Regions from separate parts of the Bacillus sp. FJAT-45066 genome, predicted to be linked through region 1. Evidence: riboswitches for the same ligand, from Rfam matches in the RefSeq annotation. Region 1 holds a riboswitch; each other region holds the start of a gene.

Region 1 (8,025 bases):
CAATCCTTTTCAAGATAATGCCCCGTTACATGCGTTAGCGGTAGGGATACTACCTCTAGTTAATGGTGGAATTTATGCTACTGCATTCCAACATGAAAACATAAAAATAGCTTATGCTAACGCGGCCTACGGTTCTAACCAAGCAGAATTCGTTCGCCTCAACGACATCCACCCAACTATTGCTGGCCAACAAAAATTAGCCGAAATTGGCCTACAAGCACTTGGGCTCTCACATTCAACAAAAAAACAAAAAAAATAAAAAACTAGACCAGATTTCACAGTGGCATTGAACACACACCACTAGAAATCTGGTCTTACATTTTTTTCTAGGTGCCTGGCACTTTTGCACAAATGCAAAAGTGCCAGGCACCACCCGAAATTTGTCGAATAATTTTATTGCAACTTTTTCTTCCTTTATTCGTATTACTTTACATACAATTGTAACGGAGAGTTAAAAGGGGGAATGTGGCGTGAAGGTTCGCAGAATTAGCATCATTTTTACTAGTTTACTTGTATTATTTTTATTTTTACCTATAAATGCTTCTGCCGAAGTGGTAGTGGACGATAATGGAGGCTTCTTTTCGCAAGCAGAAATAAGTGAACTTCAATCCACTTTCGCCAATTCCGAGTTCCGCTATTACGTCAGAACGATAGATAGCTTGAACGGAAAACCCATTGCATCAGAAGCAGACAGACTTTTCGATGAAATGAAATCGAGCGGCTATGATGCGACCGTCCTTATTTCTGTTGGCGACGGCGAAATATACATGAACGTAGACAAACTAACGAAGATCGATAGAGCGATCCAACTAATGGGCGGGTCCGAAGCAATCGGTAGATTAATAGACGAAACGTTCATGGTCTCAGCAGGCGAAGGCCGGTTTGGTGAGGGAATGATCAACCTTTTCGGCAAAGTCGAACAGCTTTCAAAAGAAGTTGGGACAGGTGGAAGAGTTCCTCCTACAGAACCTAACCAACCAGCGACCCCAACGCCTGCACCAACCCAAAACAGCGGCAGCTCATCTATTGCCCTGTTAGTTATACTTATTGTCATCACGGCAATCTCCATCATCGGCCGTTTTATCTATTTAATCAATAAGCGAAAGCAAATAACGAACCTTGTTCAAACTTTGCACGCAAAACAAAAAGCTCTGCTTGGAAATATACTCGATCCATTTAATCAAGCAAGCGATAAGCAAAAACTGAGCAGAGGCACAACACAAGCGGAATTTCGCCAACTCTACGACCGACTGGCTCAATTTTTAACAGAAGCAAAAGAAAGCGAAGTCACACTAGAACGCCTCCTTTCCAACGCGCAAAACGAAAAATTATTCAAACATTTTTTCGGGTTCGCACAAGTGGAGTCGAAGTGGAAAAAAGAAATTGCCGCTTTAGAAGACAATTACAACAACCAAGAAGCAAACTTTCAGCAGGTAAATGAGCAAGTGCAACGCTTAACGGCAAAAGAAATGCACACGAACCGAAAATTAAAAGAATTCACCGAAACGCTCGCACAATGTTCGCGTACGGTGGAAAAATTCAGATTAGAGCACCGACACTCGTTCACTGCTCTTTTGGAAAAAATGGAAGGCGCAAATAGTAGATTGAAGCGAGCGGTAGCGTTAGACGACGCGTTCGATTTTTCAGCGGCCCATGCCATACTGCCGGAAGTTAGCGAAAGTGTCGAGGACTTGCGCTCAGACGTGAAGCTGCTCGGGGAGTTACTAGAAGAAGGAGAAACGCTCGAGCCGATGATTTTGGAAACGGAACGAGAGCTGAAAACTTTGGTGTCCCAACAAAACTTACTGTTAGTCGACGAAGATTATGCTTCTTTGATCTTGAAGGCTCGTGACGTGTTAAAAGCATTTTTGGCGGAGTTACAAGTTGGAAATGTGAAGCGTGCCGACCAAAGTCGAGTGGCGATTGTTGAGTTGTTAGCGGATGCGAAGAGAAGAGTGGGTGCGCTAATTCAATACCGCGATGAATCCCGGAAGCGTGTTTTGGCGGTGTCAGAGGAACTGCCAGCTTATAAAGGGTTAGATGGTAAGTTTGGGGCAGAGCGAACGAGGCTTAATAGTGGCTATGCGGAAGTGTTGTGGAGCCATTTGGAAGCGGATTTTGTTACGATGAAAGATTTCGTGGAAGAAATAGATAAGAAGATTGTAGTAGTAACAGAGGCGTTGAAGCCCGATGTACAGCAATACAAGAAGGCAAATGAAGTAACAGTGGCCATGTTGGCAGAACTTGCGAAAGTGCTCGAATTGCATGATGCGTGCTTTACCGCATTTAATCAGTTGGAGAAAAGACGTGGTTCTGTTACAGAATCGGTGGAATCTGCTTTGAAGCGGGTTGGCGATTTAGATAAGAAAGTTTCACAGCATAAACTGCCAGTCGATTTATTTGTAATTAGTAGGTTACTGGAAGATTTGAAGTTTTTACGGGAAGAAGTGGATCGTAAGCCAGTTCATCTACAATTAGTTACGGATAAGGCTGTGCTTGCGGAGAAGCAGTTAGCTCAGTTGGAAGTGCATGCAGATAGTTTATTAGAAGAAAAACGAAAAGTCGAGCGCGAGTGGCAAGATTTGCAACACTCGTACCGAAACATTGATAGGAGACTTGGCTTAAGGTTGTTAATGTCCAACTATAAATCTCGTTTTGGGACGTGTGAAGCGCAAATTGCTCGTTTAATTGATGAAGGTAAATATGCTGATGCGCGTGCAGAAATTGCGATAGGCAGGAGGATTGTCGATGAAATGGTCGCAGAAGAGCGTCGGATTCGCGCCGAAGAACAAAGACGTGCTGCAGCAGCCGCGGCCGCAGCAGCTGCCCGAAACCGTAATAACGGTGGAGGCGGTTTTGGTGGAGGTTCTGGCGGTGGATTTGGAGGCGGCTTCGGCGGAGGCGGTGGTTCACGCGGAGGTGGCGGAAGTTTCGGCGGTGGATCTCGAGGCGGCGGAGGAAGCTTCGGTGGCGGTTCACGCGGAGGCGGACGGAAGTTTTAGGCTAGTTTGAATGATTGTGAAGCACTTCTCTATCTATGAAATTTGTAGATAGGGGAGTGTTTTTTGCTTTGTAGGGGATGTTTTCATTCTGGATTTGTCCGATTAGGTGAATTTCGGTGAGAAAGGTTAATTGGCTGGGTGTGAATTTTTGGTGGGGAGGAGGTTTATCGGCGAAAATTGACAGTTTATCGGCGAAAATGCGGGTTCAATCGGCGAAAACCGGCAATTTATCGGCGAAAATGAGGAAACAATCGGCGACCATAATAGCCAATCGGCGAAAACAGACTTCAATCAGCGAAACTATTAAATTATCAGCGAAAGCGTGCTTCAATCAGCGAACGAGCGAGAGGACAAATAATCCAACACTAAACGCAATCTAACAACGAGCAAAAACAACCTCAAAAAAAGCAATAAACAAGGGCAGATCACCGCCCACGTTTATTGCTCCAATCAAATCTATTATTTCTTTTCTAACTTCGCCTTCAACGCCGCTAACTCATCATCCACCGAACTCGTGCGGTCTAACAGGGCTAACTCGTCATCTAACGATTTGTTCGCACTACGTAACTCTTCCGAAGCCTCCGCTTGTGCTTCATGATGCATTACCTTTTCTTCCATGCGCTCAAATCCAGCTTTTGCGCCAGTTCCGATTCCAGACATCGTACGGTTTACTTTGGCACGCGCCTTCGCACTTTCCGAACGAGCTTTCAACGAATCTTTCTTCATCTTCATGTCACGTAACTCGTCTTTCATTTCACGCAACTTTTCTTTTAATTCTTCCGATAGCTTTGTAGCTTCTTCTACTAGTAGATCCAAAGACTGAGCTTGTGCTTGCTGCTTGTTTTTATCCTCTAACACACGGCGAGCTAAATCTTCATCACCAGATTGCAACGCTTTAATCGCTTGCTCTTCGCGTTTAGCAACAAGGTCTGCAGCCTCTGCGTATTGCTTAGACAAAATTTTCTCGTTTGCAATTTGCTTTGCTACAGCTGCTTCGACATCTGCAATATCCTTTTCCATATCTAAAATAAACTGATCCAACATTTTCCCTGGATCCTCAGCCTTATTTAATAATGCATTCAACTCAGAAGAAACAACAGTACGAACACGATTGAAAAAACGAAACATCCCAATCCCTCCTATAATAAAAGAAATGTAATTATTCCCATCATAACACAACACTATAATGCAATGGTCTAATCAATATTACGTACCAAAAACAAAAAAGTTTCAAAAGATTTACAGGTGCCAAAGATTTACAGGTGCCAGGCACCACCCGAAATTTGTCGAATGAATTTTCTAAATTGTGTTGACATTTTGCCTTTACCGAATTAAAGTAGTAAATATGAAATTCAACTTAATACTTGATCTCTTATCAAGAGAGGCGGAGGGACTGGCCCTATGATGCCCGGCAACCGTTCCATTTTTACTTGGAATTGGTGCTAAATCCTGCAAAGCGACTTTACTAGTCGTTTTGGAAGATGAGAGAGGAAGTTCGGATATTGTCTGCCGTATGAACCTCTCTTTTTAGAGAGGTTTTTTCTTTGTTCAAAAAACCTCTCAAATTTCGTGGTGGGATTGGAGGAAACATTCTAAAACAACTGAGTCAGTATTAAGACAGTAAACTACTTAATTAGGAGGAAACAAACATGAAAAAATCAATATGGAAAGCCGCAATAACAACAACCCTAGCTTTTTCTTTATTGTTAACAGGATGTAATTCAAGCAAAAGCTCATCAAACCAATCGAATAACGTATCTTTTGAGAATGTCCCAGAACGCTTTGCTACAGGGGATGGAGCAAAGATCAAGGTAATAAGAAAAATTGGAGGGGATGACCATACCGCTCAATTTCTTGCAGGAGCGAAAGAAGAGGGCGAATCGCTAGGCTTTGAGGTGGAAGTTTTCACAGCGAACGGTGATACAGCAAAATTTCACGATGCAATTGAACAAGCATTAAATCAAGATTTTGATGGCTTTATTATTTCTCACGGTGACGACGCTGCAACAGTCGATGCGGTGAAAAAGTTAGTTGATAACGGAAAGAGCGTCGTGACGTTTGATTCAAACCTAGACTTGGCTTCTATAGAAGGTGTCACATTAACATCTCAAGATGATGAAGCTCTGGCAAGTCTTGCGCTCAATCAGTTAGTAGCGGACTTCAATGGAGAGGCGAACATCGTGTACTTATGGGTAGACGGATTCCCTCCAATGGTAAGACGTAATAATGTGTATACACAAGTCCTAGCGGAAAATTCAGGATTGAAGGAAGTGGAGCGCTTCGGTGTAGCGGCAGCCGATACATCCGTTCAAACGCAAAATGCAGTAGCCGCGATGTTAAACAAACATCCGAAAGGCTCCATTGATGCAATCTTTGCAACGTGGGATGCATTTGCAATTGGGGCAGCTCGTGCGATTCGCGAAGCAGGCCGCGATGAGATAAAAATATACGGAATTGATGTTTCCAATGCAGATTTACAAGAAATCCAGTCAGAAGGAAGCTCGTGGAAATATACTGCGGCTGTTGATCCAAAAACAATTGGCGCAGTTAACTTAAGAATTTTAGCAAAAAAATTAGCTGGAGAAGAAACGCCACAGCATTTTGATCTAGATGCAGCATTAATTTCTCAAGATGAGCTTCGTGAAGCAAGCGAGCCAGTCAACATGGTGAATTTGAACAACATTGTGGAAGGATGGGGGACGTCCACAGTGTTTGAAGAAGATTGGATGAAAGTTTTGAAGGAACATTACAAGAAAAAGTAGATGGAAGATAGTGAGATTACTAGTTTAATGTGAAATTGTAGAAGCGATTGACGATGATTTGTGGTCAATCGGCGAAAAATGGGATTTTACCGGCGAAAATGAGGAGTTAATCGGCGAAAATTAACCTTCAATCGGCGAAAATGGGCCATCAATCAGCGAGTGCATTGCTCCAATCGGCGAAACACCCATGATATCAGCGAAATACCTTTGTTATCAGCGGAAGTAAAATAATCCCAGGTGCCTGGCACTGTTGGAACAACGCAAAAAAGTTGAGCCAATAAAACAGTGCCTGGCACCTGTAACAATTCTGTAAAGGAGGGGAAACAAAGTGGCAATACAAAACTCGGTTCTACATATGAAAGAGATTACTGTAGAGTTCCCTGGAGTACGAGCGCTAGATAGTGTTAGCTTCACGGCCACACCAGGCAGCGTGCACGCATTAATCGGGGCAAACGGCGCTGGCAAATCAACACTCATGAAAGTTCTCGCTGGCGCTTATTCCAACTACGCCGGAACGATCACATACAACAACACGCCGTTATCAATCAAGTCTCCAAAAGACGCACAGCAACACGGCATTCAAATCGTCTATCAAGAAGTGGACACTGCACTCATCCAGACCTTAACCGTTGCAGAAAACATATTACTATCAACACTTGTCCACGACATGAAAGGTCGCCAGCTTATCAACTGGTCCCAATTACATAAAACAGCAACCGAGATCTTGAACCATTTAAAAATAAACGTTTCAAGCAAAAAACTCGTCAGTGAACTAACACTTGCTCAAAAACAAATGGTTCTAATCGCTCGTGCCATTTCTACCGATTGTAAAATCCTAATTCTTGACGAGCCAACCGCACCATTAAGTCATACCGAGACAACCGAACTTTTCCGGATCATTCAAAGCCTAAAAAAGAACAACATCGCCATTATCTTTATTTCCCACCGACTTCCGGAAATCTTTAACATATGCGATGAAATCACCGTCTTACGAAACGGAAAATTTGTAACAAATCAACAAATCAACAACACAGCACCAGGCGAAGTCATCGAGCACATGCTAGGCAAAAAGCTAGCCGACCAGTTTCCAGCAAAAACGCACAAGCCATCCGAAACTATATATGAAGTAAAAGGCATCACCGACAAATCCCAAAACGTGCGGAACATCTCCATAAACGCCAAAGCAGGAGAAATCGTTGGAGTGGCTGGCCTTGTTGGTGCAGGCAAAACCGAACTGTGCAAAACATTATTCGGTTGTTTTCCTATCGAGGCTGGAGACATTTTTTTAAGAGGAAAAAAGCTATCGCCCAACAGTCCATATGAGGTAGTGAAGCAAGGAGTCGCGCTCGTGCCCGAAGAAAGGAGAAAAGAGGGGATACTCGTCTCCGAATCAGTGAAGGTCAACTTAACAGCTGCGCATCTTCAAAAATTTACAAATCCGTTCGCCTTCGTTAAGAAAAAAGAAGAGCACAAACAAGCAACAGAACTAATTGAAATGCTCGGGATAAAAACGCCATCCGTGCTCACGACTGTAGAGCATTTATCTGGAGGAAATCAACAAAAAGTTGCAATTGGCAAATGGCTCATTACAGATGCGGATGTGTATATTTTTGATGAACCGACAAAAGGAGTGGACGTCGGAGCGAAGCGGGACATTTTTGAATTAATCGTAAAGTTAGCCGGAAAAGGGAAATCAGTCATTTATGCGTCAGCCGAATTACAAGAAATTTTAGGCATTACTGATCGGACATATGTCATGTATGACGGGGAAGTTGTGAAAGAACTAACAACTAAAAATACGAGCGAAGAAGAAATTTTGTATTTTGCAGCAGGAGGGAAGTAGCATGAGTGCCAAAGTGGAAACAGAAAAACAAGTACAATCAAAAGCGAGGTTGGACTTTTTTGCATTCTTTTATAAATATGGAACATTATTGACCATTGTTGTGCTTGTCTTAGTGTTTGCGTGGGCGAATCCAGCATTTATTCAAACGAACAATATTATAAGTATTTTGCGGTCCATTTCGATTGTCACGATTATTGCGATAGGAATCACGATTTCTTTAGCAGTGAATGGATTTGACTTATCAGTCGGTTCTGTGGCATCGCTGTCTAATGCAGTTGTTATCTCGATGTTTGTTTGGTTTTCTCAAAATACACTAGTGGCAATCGGTGCGGCGATTTTGGCTGCATTAATTGTTGGTGCGTTGAATTCGTTTTTGATTGTAAAAGGGAAAATTCCAGACATGTTGTTAACGCTAGCA
Region 2 (8,025 bases), 340 kb from region 1:
TATTTAATAGCTTTTTAATAGAGAAAAAAGGGAAAGACATTCATATTACGTCTAAAGGCAAGCAGCTGTTAGAGCTTGTTCCGGAAGACTTGAAGTCCCCTGCATTAACGGCGAAGTGGGAACAGAAGTTAGGCTCGATTGCAAAAGGAACGTTGAAAAAACAAGCGTTCATTTCAGAAATGAGAAATTATACGAAGGAAATCGTTTCAGAAATCAAATCCAGTAACCAATCATTTAAACATGATAATTTAACAGGTGGAAAATGCCCTGAGTGTAATAAGTTATTGCTAGAAGTGAGTGGCAAGAACGGGAAAATGATAGTCTGCCAAGACCGCGAATGTGGCTATAAGAAAAATGTAGCGAGAGTAACGAATGCACGTTGCCCGAAATGCCGTAAAAAGTTGGAGTTACGTGGAGAGGGAGAAGGTCAAATTTTTGCTTGTAAGTGTGGACATCGCGAGAAGTTATCTACTTTCCAAGAAAAGCGAAAAGGAGCCCAAAATCAAAAGGCGACAAAGCGTGATGTGAATAAATATTTAAAACAAAATAATAACGACGAGCCAATCAATAATGCGCTTGCTGAGCAGCTAGCGAAGTTAGGGTTGGGGAAGAAATGAATTAGTTGGTTAGGCGTTAGTGGTTAGTTGGTTAGGATTTGGAAAACCAACTGTAAAATGCTCTGTAGAGATTGCTCTACAGGGCTTTTCTTTTTTGAGAAAACCGGTAAAAAGTCTTTTTTTTACTTCGGACTAATTAAAAATGAAAAATTCACCCCCGTCCCCAAATTCTCTCTAGCTAACCAACTAATAGGCATACACCTAACCAACCCTCCCTGCATATGTTAAAAAGAATAAGAAATGTTGGTGGACCTATATTAGTTAGTTAGGCGTTAGTGGTTGTTGGTTAGCCCTTTGTTGTTAAAGCCACTCCTAAACCCTAACCAACTAACACCTAACCAACTAACCAACTACCAAAGGGGTGTTATGTTTGGCTGGAAAAGTATTAAATTATTATGCTGGCGGTAACACGGCGCGCGGTTTCTATAGCTTGTATGATTCAAACCTTGAAAACTTAGATAAAGTGTTTATTTTAAAAGGTGGACCAGGGACAGGAAAGTCGTCCCTAATTAAAAAAGTAGCAGCTTACTGGAACGACAAAGGGTATGACATCGAGATGCTACACTGTTCGGCAGACATTCAATCCGTAGACGGTGTGATCATTCGTGCATTAGGTGTAGGCATTGTGGACGGCACGGCGCCGCACGTTATTGAACCGAAGGCACCTGGCGCGGTAGAACAATACGTGAACTTAGGTGAAGCTTGGGACTCTTCCAAACTAAAAGAGAGTAGAAGCTTAATTGAAGAATTCGCAAACAAAAAGAGCGCGGCATATGACGCGGCATACGCAAAATTCAACAAGGCCCTCAAAATTCACGACGAATGGGAAAGATATTTCATTCATAATATGAATTTTGAAAAAGCAAACGAATTAACAAACAATCTTATTAGACAATTTTTTAATGGAAAAATTTTAGACAAAAAAGCCGATGTACGTCATCGTTACCTTGGCGCGGCAACACCTGTAGGGGCTCGCGATTTTGTACCTAACTTAACAGATGGTCTTGAAAAACGTTATTTTATTAAAGGTCGTCCTGGCTCGGGGAAATCTACTATGTTGAAAAAAATAGTGAAGCATGCTGAAGCAAACGGTTTTGACGCAGAGGTATATCATTGTGGGTTTGATCCTCATAGCTTAGATATGGTCATTATAAGAGAGTTAGGATTTGCTATTTTTGATAGTACAGCTCCACATGAATATTTCCCTGAAAGAGATGGAGACGAAATTATCGATATGTACGAGGCAACGATTCGCCAAGGGACAGATGAGCGTTATGAAAAAGAAATTGCCAGTGTTGGTGCAAGATACAAGGCGGCAATGACAGAAGCAATCGCCCTACTAGCTGAAGCGAAAGAATGGCATGAAAAATTAGAGGAAGTATACGTACCAGCAATGGATTACACAATTGTTGATAAATGGACAGAGCATATTCAAACGGAAATTAGGGAAATAGCTGCTAGTAAACAGTAAATAATTTGGTGGGGACAAAATTGCCCAATAAAATATAAGGGAGAGGCCCCAAAAGCACATGAAGAGAGCTCCCATGTTCATTTACACCAAAGAAAAAACCAAAAATGAACATGGAGAGAGCTCCCAAGTTCATTACACCAAAAAAAAAAACCAAAAATGAACATGGAGAGAGCTCCCAAGTATATTTATACCAAAAAAAAAACCAAAAATGAACATGGAGAGAGCTCCCACGTTCATTTACACCAAAAAAAAAACCAAAAATGAATATGGAGAGAGCTCCCAAGTTCATTTACACCAAAAAAAAAACCAAAAATGAACATGGAGAGAGCTCCCAAGTTCATTTACACCAAAAGAAAACCAAAAATGAACATGGAGAGAGCTCCCACGTTCATTTACACCAAATAAAAAACCAAAAATGAACATGAAGAGAGCTCCCAAGTTCATTTTTACCAAAGATAAATTCCAAAATGAACTTGACATGAAAGAGTCCCCAAAGAGCAAGTAGTAGTTAGTTCTTTGGGGCAACTTTAATAAATTCGTTAACCTTTTGCAGCTGCATTTTTACCCAGCTATAACCAACACTTCCACTTCCACCCCATAATGATCAGAGACTACTTCTTTATTTTCACCATTAAAAATAACCTTAGATGATTGAACGGACACTTCAAAGTTAGTTAGAATAAGGTCGATTCGTAAATCTTGCTTATTCTCATCCCAACCAGCAATCTTCCCTTCCACTGTTACGCCAGAATCTCTCTCTACGGCTGCAGTATAAGTATCAATGAACCCATTTTTTAAAAGGAAATCATATCCTTCGCCTCGTATATGAGCACTATTGTTGAAGTCTCCCATGAAGAAAGCCTTCTTCGAATCAAATTTCGAAAGCAACTGTTCCATCTGATACTTTGCAGGTTCTTCTTCATCCCCCCACCAACCTAAATGGCACGAATAAAAGGATAGTGGCTCCCCTTGAAATTCAATCGTCGCTCCGACAATCTTACGAGTTTTCCAAATCGTTGGAACTTCTGCTTTAGAAACAAAAAACGAATCACGGCCGACGATAGGATGCTTTGTTAAAATAGCAACCCCTTCTTCTAACACTTCATACCCATAATGAGCCAAGTCCCAGACTAATGAATAGTCTGAGACGCCTAACTTCTCAAGCTCCATTAACAGAACGTATGCATAATTGTCTTCTTTTACATTGTCATAAACAATCTGCCCATTCTGAGATTGGCTAACCTCTTGAAGAGCAATAACATCATAAGCTTTTTCTTTAATTGTTTCGGCTAAATGCTTTATTTTTGCTTCTTGATTCTCTTCTTGCCACGAGTGGCAGTTTAAGGTTAATAATTTCATTTTTTACGCTCCTAACAAACATTGGATATGTACTCGGTCTAGTAAGTAATTCATTTTATAGTAGTAAATTATAAATTAAAATGCAACAATAAAATATTATTTTGAAAAAACTTTATCATTCTGTAAAATCCCTATTTTGAAAAGATTATTATAATTACGTGAATTGGTAAAAGTATATACTTGTTCTTGAAAAGTGGGTACACTATACAAAAAAAGAATGGAAAAGGGGTTTGAAAACATGAGAAAATATGGATTTTTGGTAGTGTTATCTATACTTTTTGCAGCTTTATTAGTTGGATGTGGCGCAAATAATGGACAAGGAACAGGAAATACTGGTGAATCAGCACCACCAGAACAAGAAACATCAAATGAGGAAAAAAATAATTTTAAAATACTAATGGGTGTGCAGATGGACATGATTCGTACAATTCGTGCAGACATTCAACCATTACTTGCATACGAAAGAGGTGCGGAAGGTGCATCTTTGGAGGAAGCAAAAACAGCAGCAAACACAGTTGCGCAAAACTTACGTAACACAGAAATTTCTTCTGATTTAGACGATCGCGTAAAAGGAGAATTAGAAGAATCAGTAGAGCTTTTCGCTCAATATTTTGAAGCACGTGGTGACGACTTACAAGTTGATGATGAAGAGAAAGTTCAATATGAAAGGCTTGAAGCTTTCCACGAGCAAATTGGCGATGTTTTTGAAGAAGAAGGCTTAATTCGCCCGAACTTTGACAAAGACGTTCAGTAATTTTAAAAAAAGTAGACCCAAAAAGATGTTATCTTCCGGGGTCTACTTTTTTTCTGTGATAATTCTAATAATACTTGCCGTTCCTTGTACTGGATAACTCTCCGCAACAGGACCATCAAATATTACTTCGACCATATCTCCAACTTGAATATCTGAGAACACATGTAACTTACTAAGTGCATCTTTTTGAATAAGTGTATCTTTTGTAATACGTACACTTGCTTTATCAAAATCCGTATCTTCTTCCACTTTTCCTTCTACAAGAATTGCACCATACTCCCCATCTGGCGATATCTCCGTTACAGTTCCTCTAATACCTATTTTCCCGTCTCGATCATTGGCAGTAGTATTGCAGCCGAACAATGAAAACACCATAAAAACCATAGCAGCAATTATTAACATTTTTTTAATCATAAAATTCACCCTTTCCTATTAGTTAGACGGTAGTAAAAATATTTTGTTACAAGCAAGTTCAGGGAGTATTTATTATTTACCTTAAACCAAGTTTTGTGGTAGGATTACTTGTAATTAGATATATTCTTTATCCAGAGTGGCAGAGGGAATGGCCTGATGAAGCCCGGCAACCTAATTTTAAGGTGCTAATTCCAGCAAGATTATGCAAATGTTCTTGAAAGATAAGGAGATAACACAAGTTAAACCAGCCTTCCTTTAATCTTTCATGCATTAGAGAGAGGCTTTTTCTGTATGCATATATAGAAAAAGCTTTGGAAAAAGAGGGGGAACTAGGATGAAATTTGGATTTTGGCTACCTATATTCGGTGGATGGCTTCGCAATGTAGAACAGGAAAACATGCCATCAACGTTTACGTATGCAAAAGAAGTGATTCAAAAAGCTGAGCAATGGGGGTATGATACCACACTAATTGCAGAGCTTTTTTTAAACGATATTAAGGGACCTGAGCAAGACTGTCTAGATGCTTGGTCAACTGCCGCAGCACTTGCTGCAGTAACGGAGAAAATTGAGATCATGACAGCCGTTCGACCTGGGTTCCATAATCCAGCTATTACAGCAAAGGCCGCAGCCAATATTGATCAAATAAGCAATGGTCGTTTTACACTAAATGTCGTATCCGCATGGTGGGAAGAAGAAGCTCGTCAATATGGAGGGATTTTTACAGAACATGATGAGCGATACGAAAGAACGAAAGAGTTCCTTGAAGTGCTAAAAGGGCTATGGACAGAAGAAACTTTTAGTTATGACGGAAAATACTATCATCTTGAAAACACAAAGCTAGCTCCTAAGCCAGTTCAACGCCCAAATCCCATTTTATATGCTGGTGGAGAAAGTGAAAAAGGAAAGCAAGTAATAACAAGTATGTGTGATGCTTATGTGATGCACGGTGGAACGGTTGATGAAGTGGCTGTAAAAATAAATGACATGAAAAATCGACGGATGTCCTCAGGGCAAGCAACTTTACAATCATTCGGCATGGCTGCATACATCATCTGTAAGGATACAGAAGAAGAGGCGCAGCAAGAGTTAGCGCGCATTACGGAAGTAAAAGAGTCCAGTGCCTATGCTGGGTTTAAAGATTTTACAAGCAAGTCTCAGTTAGAACAACAAATTAAACTGCAAGATTATTCCGTCTCCAATAGAGGCTTGCGACCAGGGTTAATTGGCACACCAAGTCAAATTGCTTCAAAAATAAAAGAGTATGAGCGTGTCGGTGTAGATTTATTGTTGCTTCAATTTTCTCCGCAACTAGAAGAGATGGAACGATTTGCAATGGAAGTAATGCCTTTAATGAAGGAAAAGTAATCGTTTCATGATTAATGAACACCAAACCAGACAAATCACATATTGTACAATAAAACCAAGCAGTAAGAGGAGAGGAACATTCTTGGAAAAAATCTATATTATACATGAAAATAAAGAGTGGACAGAGCATTTAACGAAACGATTAGAAGAGCTAAACCTCCCATACGAAGAGTGGCACTTAGACGAAGGAATCGTCCCATTAACAGAAGAGCCACCACAAGGAGTTTTTTACAACCGAATGAGTGCATCTTCTCATACTAGAAATCATCGATTCGCCCCAGAACTAACTGCTGCAACTCTAGCATGGCTAGAACACAACGGACGCCGTGTGAACAACGGTAGCCGAGCACTTCAGTTAGAATTAAGCAAAGTAAATCAATATACAGAATTAGAAAAACACGGAATCAAAACACCAAAAACGATTGCGGCTGTAGGAACAGAGCAGATTATTAAAGCAGCTAAAGCTATTGGAGCAGCTTCTTTTATTACAAAGCACAATCGTGCTGGCAAAGGATTAGGTGTACAGTTATTCCATTCTATCTCAAGTCTAGAAAACTATATAAATAGTCCAGCGTTTGAAGAGCCAGTCGATGGGATTACCCTCATTCAAGAATATATAAAAGCACCACAACCGTTCATTACAAGATGTGAATTCATCGGCGGAAAATTTCTATATGCAGTGCAAGTAGACACGTCTGAAGGGTTCGAGCTTTGCCCGGCAGATGCCTGTCAAATTGGTGATTTGTTTTGCCCAGTTGGAGAAGAAAAAGAAGAGAAGCCGAAGTTTCAAATTATCGAAGGCTTTAACGACCCAATCATTGAAAAATATGAAGCGTTCTTGTGGGATAATAATATCCAAGTAGCCGGAATTGAATTTATTCGTAATGAGAATGGCGAAATATTCACCTACGACGTTAATACAAATACGAATTATAATGCTGATGCAGAAAAAAAAGCTGGGAAATATGGCATGCTAGAATTAGCCAAATTTTTAGGCAGTCAGTTGAAGATAAAAGAGGAAGCATGAGGGATCTGGTAACGGGTTAAATGTAAATTAACAAAAGAAATAGTGTTTGTTAAAAAGAAATAAAAGTGCTGGTGGTGTGTCCGACTCCTGCGGGAGAGGGCAGGCTGGTGAGACCCCGCAGAGCCCTTGGGCTTGAGGAGGCTCACCGCCTCCCCCGCGGAAAGCGGACACACCACCGGCACGGTTTTTGAAACGAAAGAAAAGGTGCTAGAAAATATTTTCTATACACCCTTTTCATTTATTATTTGAATCAATTTCATAATTACTATTCGTTTAGTGAAAAACGAATGTTCCGTTTATTATAATTAAATAACGTTCGATATTAAACGTAAATTATATTAAAAAACAGGTTTAATATTCGTTTTTCATTTAGTAATTGTACATCATGAAACTCACTCATTTAAATAAGTTAGAAATAGTTTGGAATAGATCACGGAAAAACTCTTTTACACTTTCCCAAAAACCTGTATTTCCAACTAAGCTTTCAATACGATTTTTAATATCTTTGGAGATATCCTCTAACTGCTGACGAACATTATCAAAATTAATATTAAGTGCGCGCATCTTTTCAAAAAGGTCGATTAAAAGCTGGCGATCCTCTGCACTAAGCTCAATATTTAATTTCTTTAATTGTTCCTCTACAATACGCTCAACATCTTCACGAGTTGCTGGGTTTTGTTCAGCAATTTGCTTTTTAATTTCTGTAAGTAGTTCACTTACTTTTTCTTTGTCGATATCTTTTGCAAGTCTTGTAGCTAAACTTAATTCTTCGTTCGCAACTTCCATGCGATCTTTGTCTAACTCTTCACCTGCAACTTCGTATGCTTTATAAATTCCTACTAAAGCCGAGTGGCCACTAACACGAACAGGTGAAGCTACTTGAACTAGAGCGTCCTCGACACCTGCTGTTAAAAGCGCATTCGCATACATTTCATTTGTCACTTCTGTAATATTATCTGGAGTTACTTGTTCAATAACAAGGCCTTCGCCACTTTCTTTTCTAGTAATCTTAGCGGA
Region 3 (8,025 bases), 3.5 Mb from region 1:
AATGTTTCGATCGAGCATTCCTATCGTCTAGAAAAGCGGTTAAAGGAGTTAAACCATGATGTAGAGTCTTGGTATTTTAAAGGATATGACCATTACTTTCCCCCAGCGGAGAATAGAAGAGTTGTGAGAGAGTTAGCAAGGTGGATGAAAAGTAAGTAAATCTATTAAAGTTGGTGTGAAAAATGATTCAAGTTCATTTAGGTAGGTGTATAGGGAGTAGATGAACTAGATAATGGGGCTGACGTTCATTTTAGTTAAGGAAGAGAGAGAAAATGAACATGAAGAGGCTGTTCACGTTCATTATGGTAAAGGAAGAGAGAGAAAATGAACATGAAGAGGCTGATGAAGTTCAACTCGACGGAAAAAATAGCCAAAATGCATCTTTATAAGGGGAAGAAGACTACTAAAGAAAACTTCATGCAATTCCCACCTAAATAAAAAAGGCTATCTTAGTAAGTCAGCAAAACTGACTTCTAGGATAGCCTCTTTTAATTTCATACGATAGGAATATTAAACTGTAGGACCACCAAGCTCTAACACTTCACGTGGGACAGAATTAAATTTTTCAAAGTTAGCTTTAAATTTACCAGCTAGTTCACGAGCTTTAGCATCATATGCTTCGTCGTTATTCCAAGTCTTCATAGGCTGTAACACTTCATCTGGAACACCTGCAACATGTACAGGAATCTCAAGACCAAAGTATGGGTCCTTAGTAGTTTCTGCACTCGTTAATTCACCTTCAATAGCTGCTTGAACCATTGCGCGTGTGTAAGAAAGCTTCATACGACTACCTACACCATATTCGCCACCAGTCCAACCAGTATTTACTAAAAATACTTGAACGTTGTGCTCATCAATTTTCTTCCCTAACATTTCAGCATAAACTGTTGCAGGAAGTGGTAAGAAAGGTGAGCCGAAACATGTAGAGAATGTTGCTTGTGGAGAAGTGATTCCACGCTCTGTACCAGCTAATTTACTTGTATACCCACTTAAGAAGTGGAACATTGCTTGCTCTTTTGATAATTTACTGATTGGAGGTAAAACTCCAGTAGCATCAGCAGTTAAGAAAACTATCGTTGTTGGGTGCCCAGCAACACTAGGGTCAACGATGTTATCCATTGCTTGTAGCGGATAAGCTGCACGAGTGTTTTCTGTTAATGTAGAGTTATCATAGTCTGCAACACGAGAGTTCTCATCTAAAACAACATTTTCTAAAACAGATCCGAAGCGGATTGAATCAAAGATTTGTGGCTCTTTTTCACGAGTTAAGCCGATACATTTAGCGTAGCAACCACCTTCAATGTTAAATACACCAGTATTAGACCAACCGTGCTCATCATCACCGATTAGTTTGCGGTTAGCGTCTGCAGATAATGTTGTTTTACCAGTTCCGGAAAGACCAAAGAATAATGCAACATCGCCTTCACGTCCCACGTTTGCAGAACAGTGCATTGGCATGATGCCTTCTTCAGGAAGTAAGTAGTTCATGATAGAGAAGATGGATTTCTTCATCTCTCCAGCATACTCTGTTCCACCAATTAATACGATTCTTTTACTGAATGAAACTAAAATGAATGCTTCAGAATTTGTACCATCAACAGCTGGATCTGCCTTGAATGTAGGGGCAGAAACAATAGTAAAAGCTGTTTCGTGTTTTGCTAATTCTTCATCAGATGGACGAATGAACAATTGGTGTGCAAAAAGATTGTGCCAAGCAAATTCGTTTATTACTTGAATAGGTAGGCGATATTTTTCATCTGCACCAGCAAAACCTTTAAATACAAAAATTTCTTCTTTTTCACCTAAGTATTGAAGAACTTTTTCATATAAACGATCAAAAATATTTTCAGAGATTGGTTGGTTTACTTTACCCCAATCTACTTTACTTTTACTTACGTCATCTTCTACAATGAATTTATCTTTAGGGGATCTCCCTGTATATTTACCAGTTGTCGCCAGAATTGCGCCAGTGGAAGACAATGTTCCTTCATTACGGTTTAATATTTTCTCCACTAATTGCGGAACGGATAATTGAATTTGTGCATTTGTTCCATAAACTAATTTTGTTAAACCGCTTTCAATACCAACCGTTTTCATCATGGATAACTCTCCTTCAAATAAGTATTATGTTATTTCTCTAATAAAAAGTATAACACATTAACTGAAATAGTCCATACTAATTATCGTATTTTATGAAATAATAATTAAAATGGTTAGTATTATGACAAAAATTCTTCATATATATTTTCCACTTATTATTAATGATAAAACACTTCGTTCATAGAAATATCATTCCCTTTCTTATTTTACTCCATTATGAAACAAACTCAACAAAAGAATTATAATTTCGTATCGTTTTTTGTTGACATGCAAGGTTTGACTACGTTAATATAAATCCTTGAACGGATACTCTTATCCCGAGCTGGTGGAGGGACAGGCCCTATGAAACCCAGCAACCTGCTCATATTATGCGATTTCCTATAGGAACGCTTTGTTAAGAAATTTTTTCCACCTTGAGCAAAGGTGCTAACCTGACGCAAGGATGCTTATGCCCTTGAGCGATAAGAGTGAAAGGCGAACGTAGTGATTAAAACCTTTCCTCAAATTTTTAGGGAAGGTTTTTTATATTTTGACACATGATAAGAAAGAAACTCAAAACGACCAATACTTTTTAATAGAAGATAATGGACCGTCATTCTTTCATCTCAGGCTTGTCACTTAGTGTTACGTCTTAAGTAACAGATAAGCTAATTACTTATCTTCTCATTCAAAGGGAAACTGGAGATCCGTATCAAAAATGGTGATTTCACCGCAATGTAACTCATATGTTACATACCTTTATAATTCCAAAGGAGGAAACGGACAAAATGACAAAACAACGTCGTTTATTTACTTCTGAGTCAGTAACAGAAGGACACCCGGATAAGATTTGTGACCAAATTTCAGATTCAATTCTAGACGCTATTTTAGCAAATGATGCTAACGCTCGTGTTGCATGTGAAACTTCTGTAACAACTGGTTTAGTATTAGTGGCAGGAGAAATTACAACTTCTACTTATGTAGACATCCCGAAAATTGTTCGTGAAACAATCCAAGGTATTGGTTATACTCGTGCAAAATACGGATTTGACGCGGAAACTTGTGCAGTATTAACTTCTATTGATGAGCAATCTGCTGATATCGCAATGGGAGTTGACCAAGCATTAGAAGCTCGTGAAGGTCAAATGTCTGATGCGGAAATCGAAGCCATCGGTGCTGGTGACCAAGGATTAATGTTTGGTTTTGCATGTAATGAAACGAAAGAGTTAATGCCTCTTCCTATTTCATTATCACATAAATTAGCTCGTCGCTTAACGGAAGTAAGGAAAGACGAAATCTTACCTTACCTACGTCCAGATGGCAAAACTCAAGTAACAGTAGAATATGATGAGAACGACAAGCCTGAACGCATTGATACAATCGTTATTTCAACACAACATCATCCGGAGGTTACGTTAGAGCAAATTCAACGTAACATTAAAGAGTATGTTATTAAGCCAGTTGTACCTGCTGAGTTAATTGATGAAAACACGAAATACTTCATTAACCCAACAGGCCGTTTCGTAATCGGTGGTCCTCAAGGGGATGCTGGTTTAACTGGAAGAAAGATTATCGTTGATACGTACGGTGGATATGCTCGTCACGGCGGTGGTGCATTCTCTGGTAAGGATCCTACAAAAGTAGACCGTTCTGGTGCTTATGCTGCACGTTATGTTGCGAAAAACATCGTAGCTGCTGGCCTTGCTGACAAATGTGAAGTTCAGCTTGCATATGCAATTGGTGTAGCTCAACCAGTATCTATTGCAGTGGACACTTTCGGAACTGGGACAGTTACTGAAGAGAAATTAGTGGAACTTGTACGTAACAATTTTGATTTACGTCCAGCTGGAATTATCAAAATGTTAGACTTACGTCGTCCAATTTATAAGCAAACAGCTGCTTATGGACATTTTGGCCGTAATGACTTAGATTTACCATGGGAGCAAACAGATAAAGCAGAAGCTTTAAAAGAGCAAGCAAACGCATAATTTAAAATACCACTATCTTTTGAAGGTAGTGGTATTTTTTTAAAAAATATATGTTCAAGCATAGTGTTAATAATCAAATACTAATACATGTTGATTTCCGTGCAAGCTTGAGGCTTAAAAATAAAAATATTTTGTCGTGAAAACTTTTTAAAGCAATTGAGGGTAGTATATAAGAGAATAAAATATAGTTGGCATTAAAATCCTAAAGGAATTTATTAAAAAAATGTCGAAAAATAGAGAAAAGAATTTCTTTTTATTATTACTATTCTAGTATATTCTCAAAGTATTTAGGAAAACTAATACTATTTTTAGTGGAAAATGGGTATTTATTTTAATAGATAACTTTAATGCTTACTAAAGAGGTGTAATTATGTGTGGTTTTGTCGGATTTTATTCTAAGTATGGGAAAGCAAATGAATATGGTCAGATGGAAGAGATGCTTTCTGCAATACATCATCGTGGACCAGATGACACTGGAGTTTTTCAAGATGAGTGGGTTCAATTTGGGTTTAAAAGACTTAGTATTATTGATTTAGAAAATGGTGCACAACCGTTGAACGACTACTCAAAACGTTATTGGATCATCTTTAATGGTGAAATCTATAACTATGTTGAATTAAGAAAAAAATTAGTGGAGCAAGGGTATCCATTTCAAACTGAATCAGATACAGAAGTCATTATAGCTCTTTACTCTTTATATAAAGAAGAAAGTGTGAAGTACTTAGAAGGAATGTTTAGTTTTTTAATATGGGACACAGAAGAAAAATCTCTATTTGGTGCACGTGACCCATTCGGTATTAAACCTTTGTTCTATTATGAAAACGAAGAAGCGTTTATTTTTGCATCAGAAGTGAAAAGTGTTTTTCAAGGTATTCCCGTTGAAGAGTCGATCGATGAGACTCAACTTCAACACTATTTAACCTTTCAATATGTACCAGAGCCAAACACATTATTTCCATCTATAAAAAAGGTGAAGCCAGGTCACTATTTTACACTAGATAAGAAAAATGGTTTACAATTTACGGAATACTGGCATCCAACTTTCCATCCAGTTGCACAATCAGAAAAAGGTTTAGAAAACCATATTCAGGAAGTGCTAAGGGAATCCGTTAAAAAACATATGCGCAGTGATGTGCCTGTAGGTTGTTTCTTATCTGGTGGTATTGACTCGACGATTGTCGCAACTCTTTCTAAAGAGTTTAATCCTAATATTAAAACATTCTCTGTTGGGTTTGAGATAGATGGATATAGTGAAATAGATGTTGCGAAAAAGACAGCTGAGGCTTTAGGTGTTGAAAACATTAGTTATAACATTAAGCCGGATGAATTTATTAAAGAGTTACCAAAAATAATTTGGCATTTAGATGACCCTGTTGCAGACCCTGCAGCCATACCTTTATATTTTCTAGCTAGAACTGCTAGAGAGCACGTTACCGTTGCTTTATCTGGAGAGGGTGCGGATGAACTTTTCGGAGGGTATAACATTTACCGCGAGCCACAATCGTTAAAAATGTTTGAATACATTCCTGATACGTTAAAGAAAAGTTTAATGAAAATATCTATGTCGATGCCTGATGGAATGAAAGGGAAGAGCTTCATTTTACGAGGATGTACTCCGATAGAAGAAAGATTTATTGGCAATGCAAAAATATTTACAGAAGAAGAAAAAGCAGCTTTCTTTAAAGGTTATAACAGAAATGTAAATTATCGACAAGTTACACAAAGTATTTATGACTTTGCAAAAGAGTACGACGATATCACGAAGATGCAATATGTTGATATGCATACTTGGTTAAAAGGGGATATCTTAGTAAAAGCAGATAAAATGTCGATGGCACATTCCTTAGAAGTACGCGTTCCGTTTCTAGATAAAGTAGTGTTTGAAGCTGCGTCGTCTATCTCTAAAAATTTAAAAGTAAATGCTACTCAAACGAAAACATTACTTAGAAACGCGGTTACTGGACTTATTCCTGAGCATGTTACAAATAGAAGAAAGTTAGGTTTCCCTGTACCGCTACGAGTTTGGCTTAAAGATGATTTATATGACTGGGCGAAGATGCTTATTCAAAATAGTGCTGCTGCCGAGCAATACTTTCACCAATCGTACTTGTTAAAGCTATTAGATGATCACCGTGCTGGAGTGAGTGACAATAGCCGTAAACTATGGACTGTATTTGTATTTTTAATTTGGTATAGTTTATATGTAGAACAATATCAACAAAAAATGGAGAAGTATGAGTGGTTGAGTACGAAGAGAGAAATTGTTGAAAGTGGAGCATGAATTATCTAATAAAATGAGGCTGTGACAAAACCCAGTGAATTAAATGGAAGAGGCCTGTAAGAACATTTTTGTTCTTGCGGGCCTCTTATTGATGGAACAAAGGTATTATCCGAGTCGAACGAAAGAAAGTCCTTGAATCACTCTCTACACAAAAGAACTTCATCAGCCCTATGAAGTTCAACTACAACAAATTTTTAACGCCAGATGAACTTCATCGGGCATATGAAGTTTATCTACAACTATATATTAACGCTAGATGAACTTCATCAACCTTATGAAGTTCAAGCACAACCAATTTTTAACGCCAGATGAACTTCATCAGCCTTATGAATCAACTACAACAAATTTTTAACGGCAGACGAACTTCATAAGACCTTTTTGTCCCAGCCTCTATTTAAATTAAGCCAGTATTTTCGCATTCTTTTCACTCGTTAGTACTTTATTGTATTCTTCTAACAAGTTATGAAAGATAGTATCCCAGCTTTGTGAGAGGGCATAGTTTCTTCCGTTTACAGACATTTCATTTCTCCACAAATCGTCTGATAAAATCGTTTTGATTGCAATCGAAAAGTCATCTATATTTTTTTCTTCACATAATATCCCGGTTTCTTTATTCTTTATAATTGTTTTTACTCCCCCAGCATTTGCTCCTATGACAGGGGTACCACAAGCAAGGGATTCCAATACAACATTCCCGAAAGTTTCCGTTGCAGATGGGAAGACAAGCAAGTCAGAATTTGCGTATGCTTCTACTAATTGTGGTCCGTCAAGGAAGCCAGCAAAGGTCATGTTTGATGGTGCAGTATTCTGTAGTTCTTCTTTTGAAGGACCATCTCCTACGATAAGCCAGTGGACATTTTCTTGAATGTTTTTTGGAAGCTTATTTGCCATTTTAGGTAGCATAAAGATATCTTTTTCTGGTGCGAGCCTACCAACATATAATAAAACATGCTTTTCTTTTATATTAAATTTGTCTTTGAAGCTACCTTTGTTGAATGAGGGCTTAAAGATAGTGCAATCTACCCCACGTGACCAGATAGAAAGATTAGTAAAACCGAATTTTTGAAGATGTTCTCTTGTGACTGTTGATGGGACAAATATTTTACTTAGTGTTCGATGAAACCATCGCATATATTTCCATAAAAGGGGGTTTAAAAACTGTAAATCATAGTACTCTAAATATTTATCAAAATCGGTATGGTAAGAGCCAACTACAGGAATATCCAACTTCTTCGCATAATGAAGGCCACATAGCCCTATATTAAAAGGTGTGGCAACGTGAATAATGTCTGGTTTGAAGGTTAAGAGTTCTTCTTTAACATGGAGGACGTTAGGTAAAGCGAGCCTACATTCTGGATAAAGGAAAAATGGAAGGCTAGTAAAACGATGAACATGGTTATTGTAAATACTCTCATTTGAACTCTCAGGAGCAAATACTAGATATTGTATGTTGTTTCTCTCTAGGTGATCAGTAAAACGCTTTAGTGTTCTAGCTACTCCATTAACATCCGGAGCAAACGTATCAGTAAAAATAGCGATTTTCATGATAACCCTCCAATAATAATTGACTTAATTCATAGTCATTTTTCTAACAAAGCCTATTTATAAAACAGTTAGAACAACTAGAGTAAATGCTACAACACCAGACACCCCTCCGAGCAGAGCTCCAGCTAATAC

Evidence for each region. A riboswitch is a leader RNA that binds a small molecule or an ion and turns the genes downstream of it on or off. The one in region 1 is predicted to bind S-adenosylmethionine.
Region 2: another riboswitch for S-adenosylmethionine. It lies ahead of CDZ92_RS16305 (LLM class flavin-dependent oxidoreductase); the one in region 1 lies ahead of CDZ92_RS17830 (sugar ABC transporter substrate-binding protein).
Region 3: another riboswitch for S-adenosylmethionine. It lies ahead of metK (methionine adenosyltransferase); the one in region 1 lies ahead of CDZ92_RS17830 (sugar ABC transporter substrate-binding protein).

What each region holds. Positions count from the first base shown of each region.
Region 1 is NZ_NISQ01000001.1:3,553,824-3,561,848, forward strand. Features, by position in the region: partial or broken gene CDZ92_RS17810 (SGNH/GDSL hydrolase family protein) at 1-259, shown strand, start outside; gene CDZ92_RS19740 (septation ring formation regulator EzrA) at 471-3,002, shown strand; gene CDZ92_RS17825 (PspA/IM30 family protein) at 3,462-4,130, opposite strand; SAM riboswitch class I at 4,372-4,490, shown strand; gene CDZ92_RS17830 (sugar ABC transporter substrate-binding protein) at 4,652-5,764, shown strand; gene CDZ92_RS17835 (sugar ABC transporter ATP-binding protein) at 6,093-7,607, shown strand; gene CDZ92_RS17840 (ABC transporter permease) at 7,609-8,025, shown strand, end outside.
Region 2 is NZ_NISQ01000001.1:3,212,980-3,221,004, forward strand. Features, by position in the region: gene CDZ92_RS16270 (DNA topoisomerase III) at 1-617, shown strand, start outside; gene CDZ92_RS16275 (PRK06851 family protein) at 988-2,088, shown strand; gene CDZ92_RS16290 (endonuclease/exonuclease/phosphatase family protein) at 2,650-3,447, opposite strand; gene CDZ92_RS16295 (hypothetical protein) at 3,686-4,201, shown strand; gene CDZ92_RS16300 (DUF3221 domain-containing protein) at 4,244-4,615, opposite strand; SAM riboswitch class I at 4,740-4,843, shown strand; gene CDZ92_RS16305 (LLM class flavin-dependent oxidoreductase) at 4,950-5,981, shown strand; gene CDZ92_RS16310 (ATP-grasp domain-containing protein) at 6,064-7,008, shown strand; gene CDZ92_RS16315 (DUF1002 domain-containing protein) at 7,405-8,025, opposite strand, start outside.
Region 3 is NZ_NISQ01000001.1:47,088-55,112, forward strand. Features, by position in the region: gene CDZ92_RS00310 (alpha/beta hydrolase family protein) at 1-159, shown strand, start outside; gene pckA (phosphoenolpyruvate carboxykinase (ATP)) at 511-2,097, opposite strand; SAM riboswitch class I at 2,410-2,568, shown strand; gene metK (methionine adenosyltransferase) at 2,868-4,067, shown strand; gene asnB (asparagine synthase (glutamine-hydrolyzing)) at 4,438-6,348, shown strand; gene CDZ92_RS00330 (glycosyltransferase family 4 protein) at 6,748-7,893, opposite strand; gene CDZ92_RS00335 (phosphatase PAP2 family protein) at 7,951-8,025, opposite strand, start outside.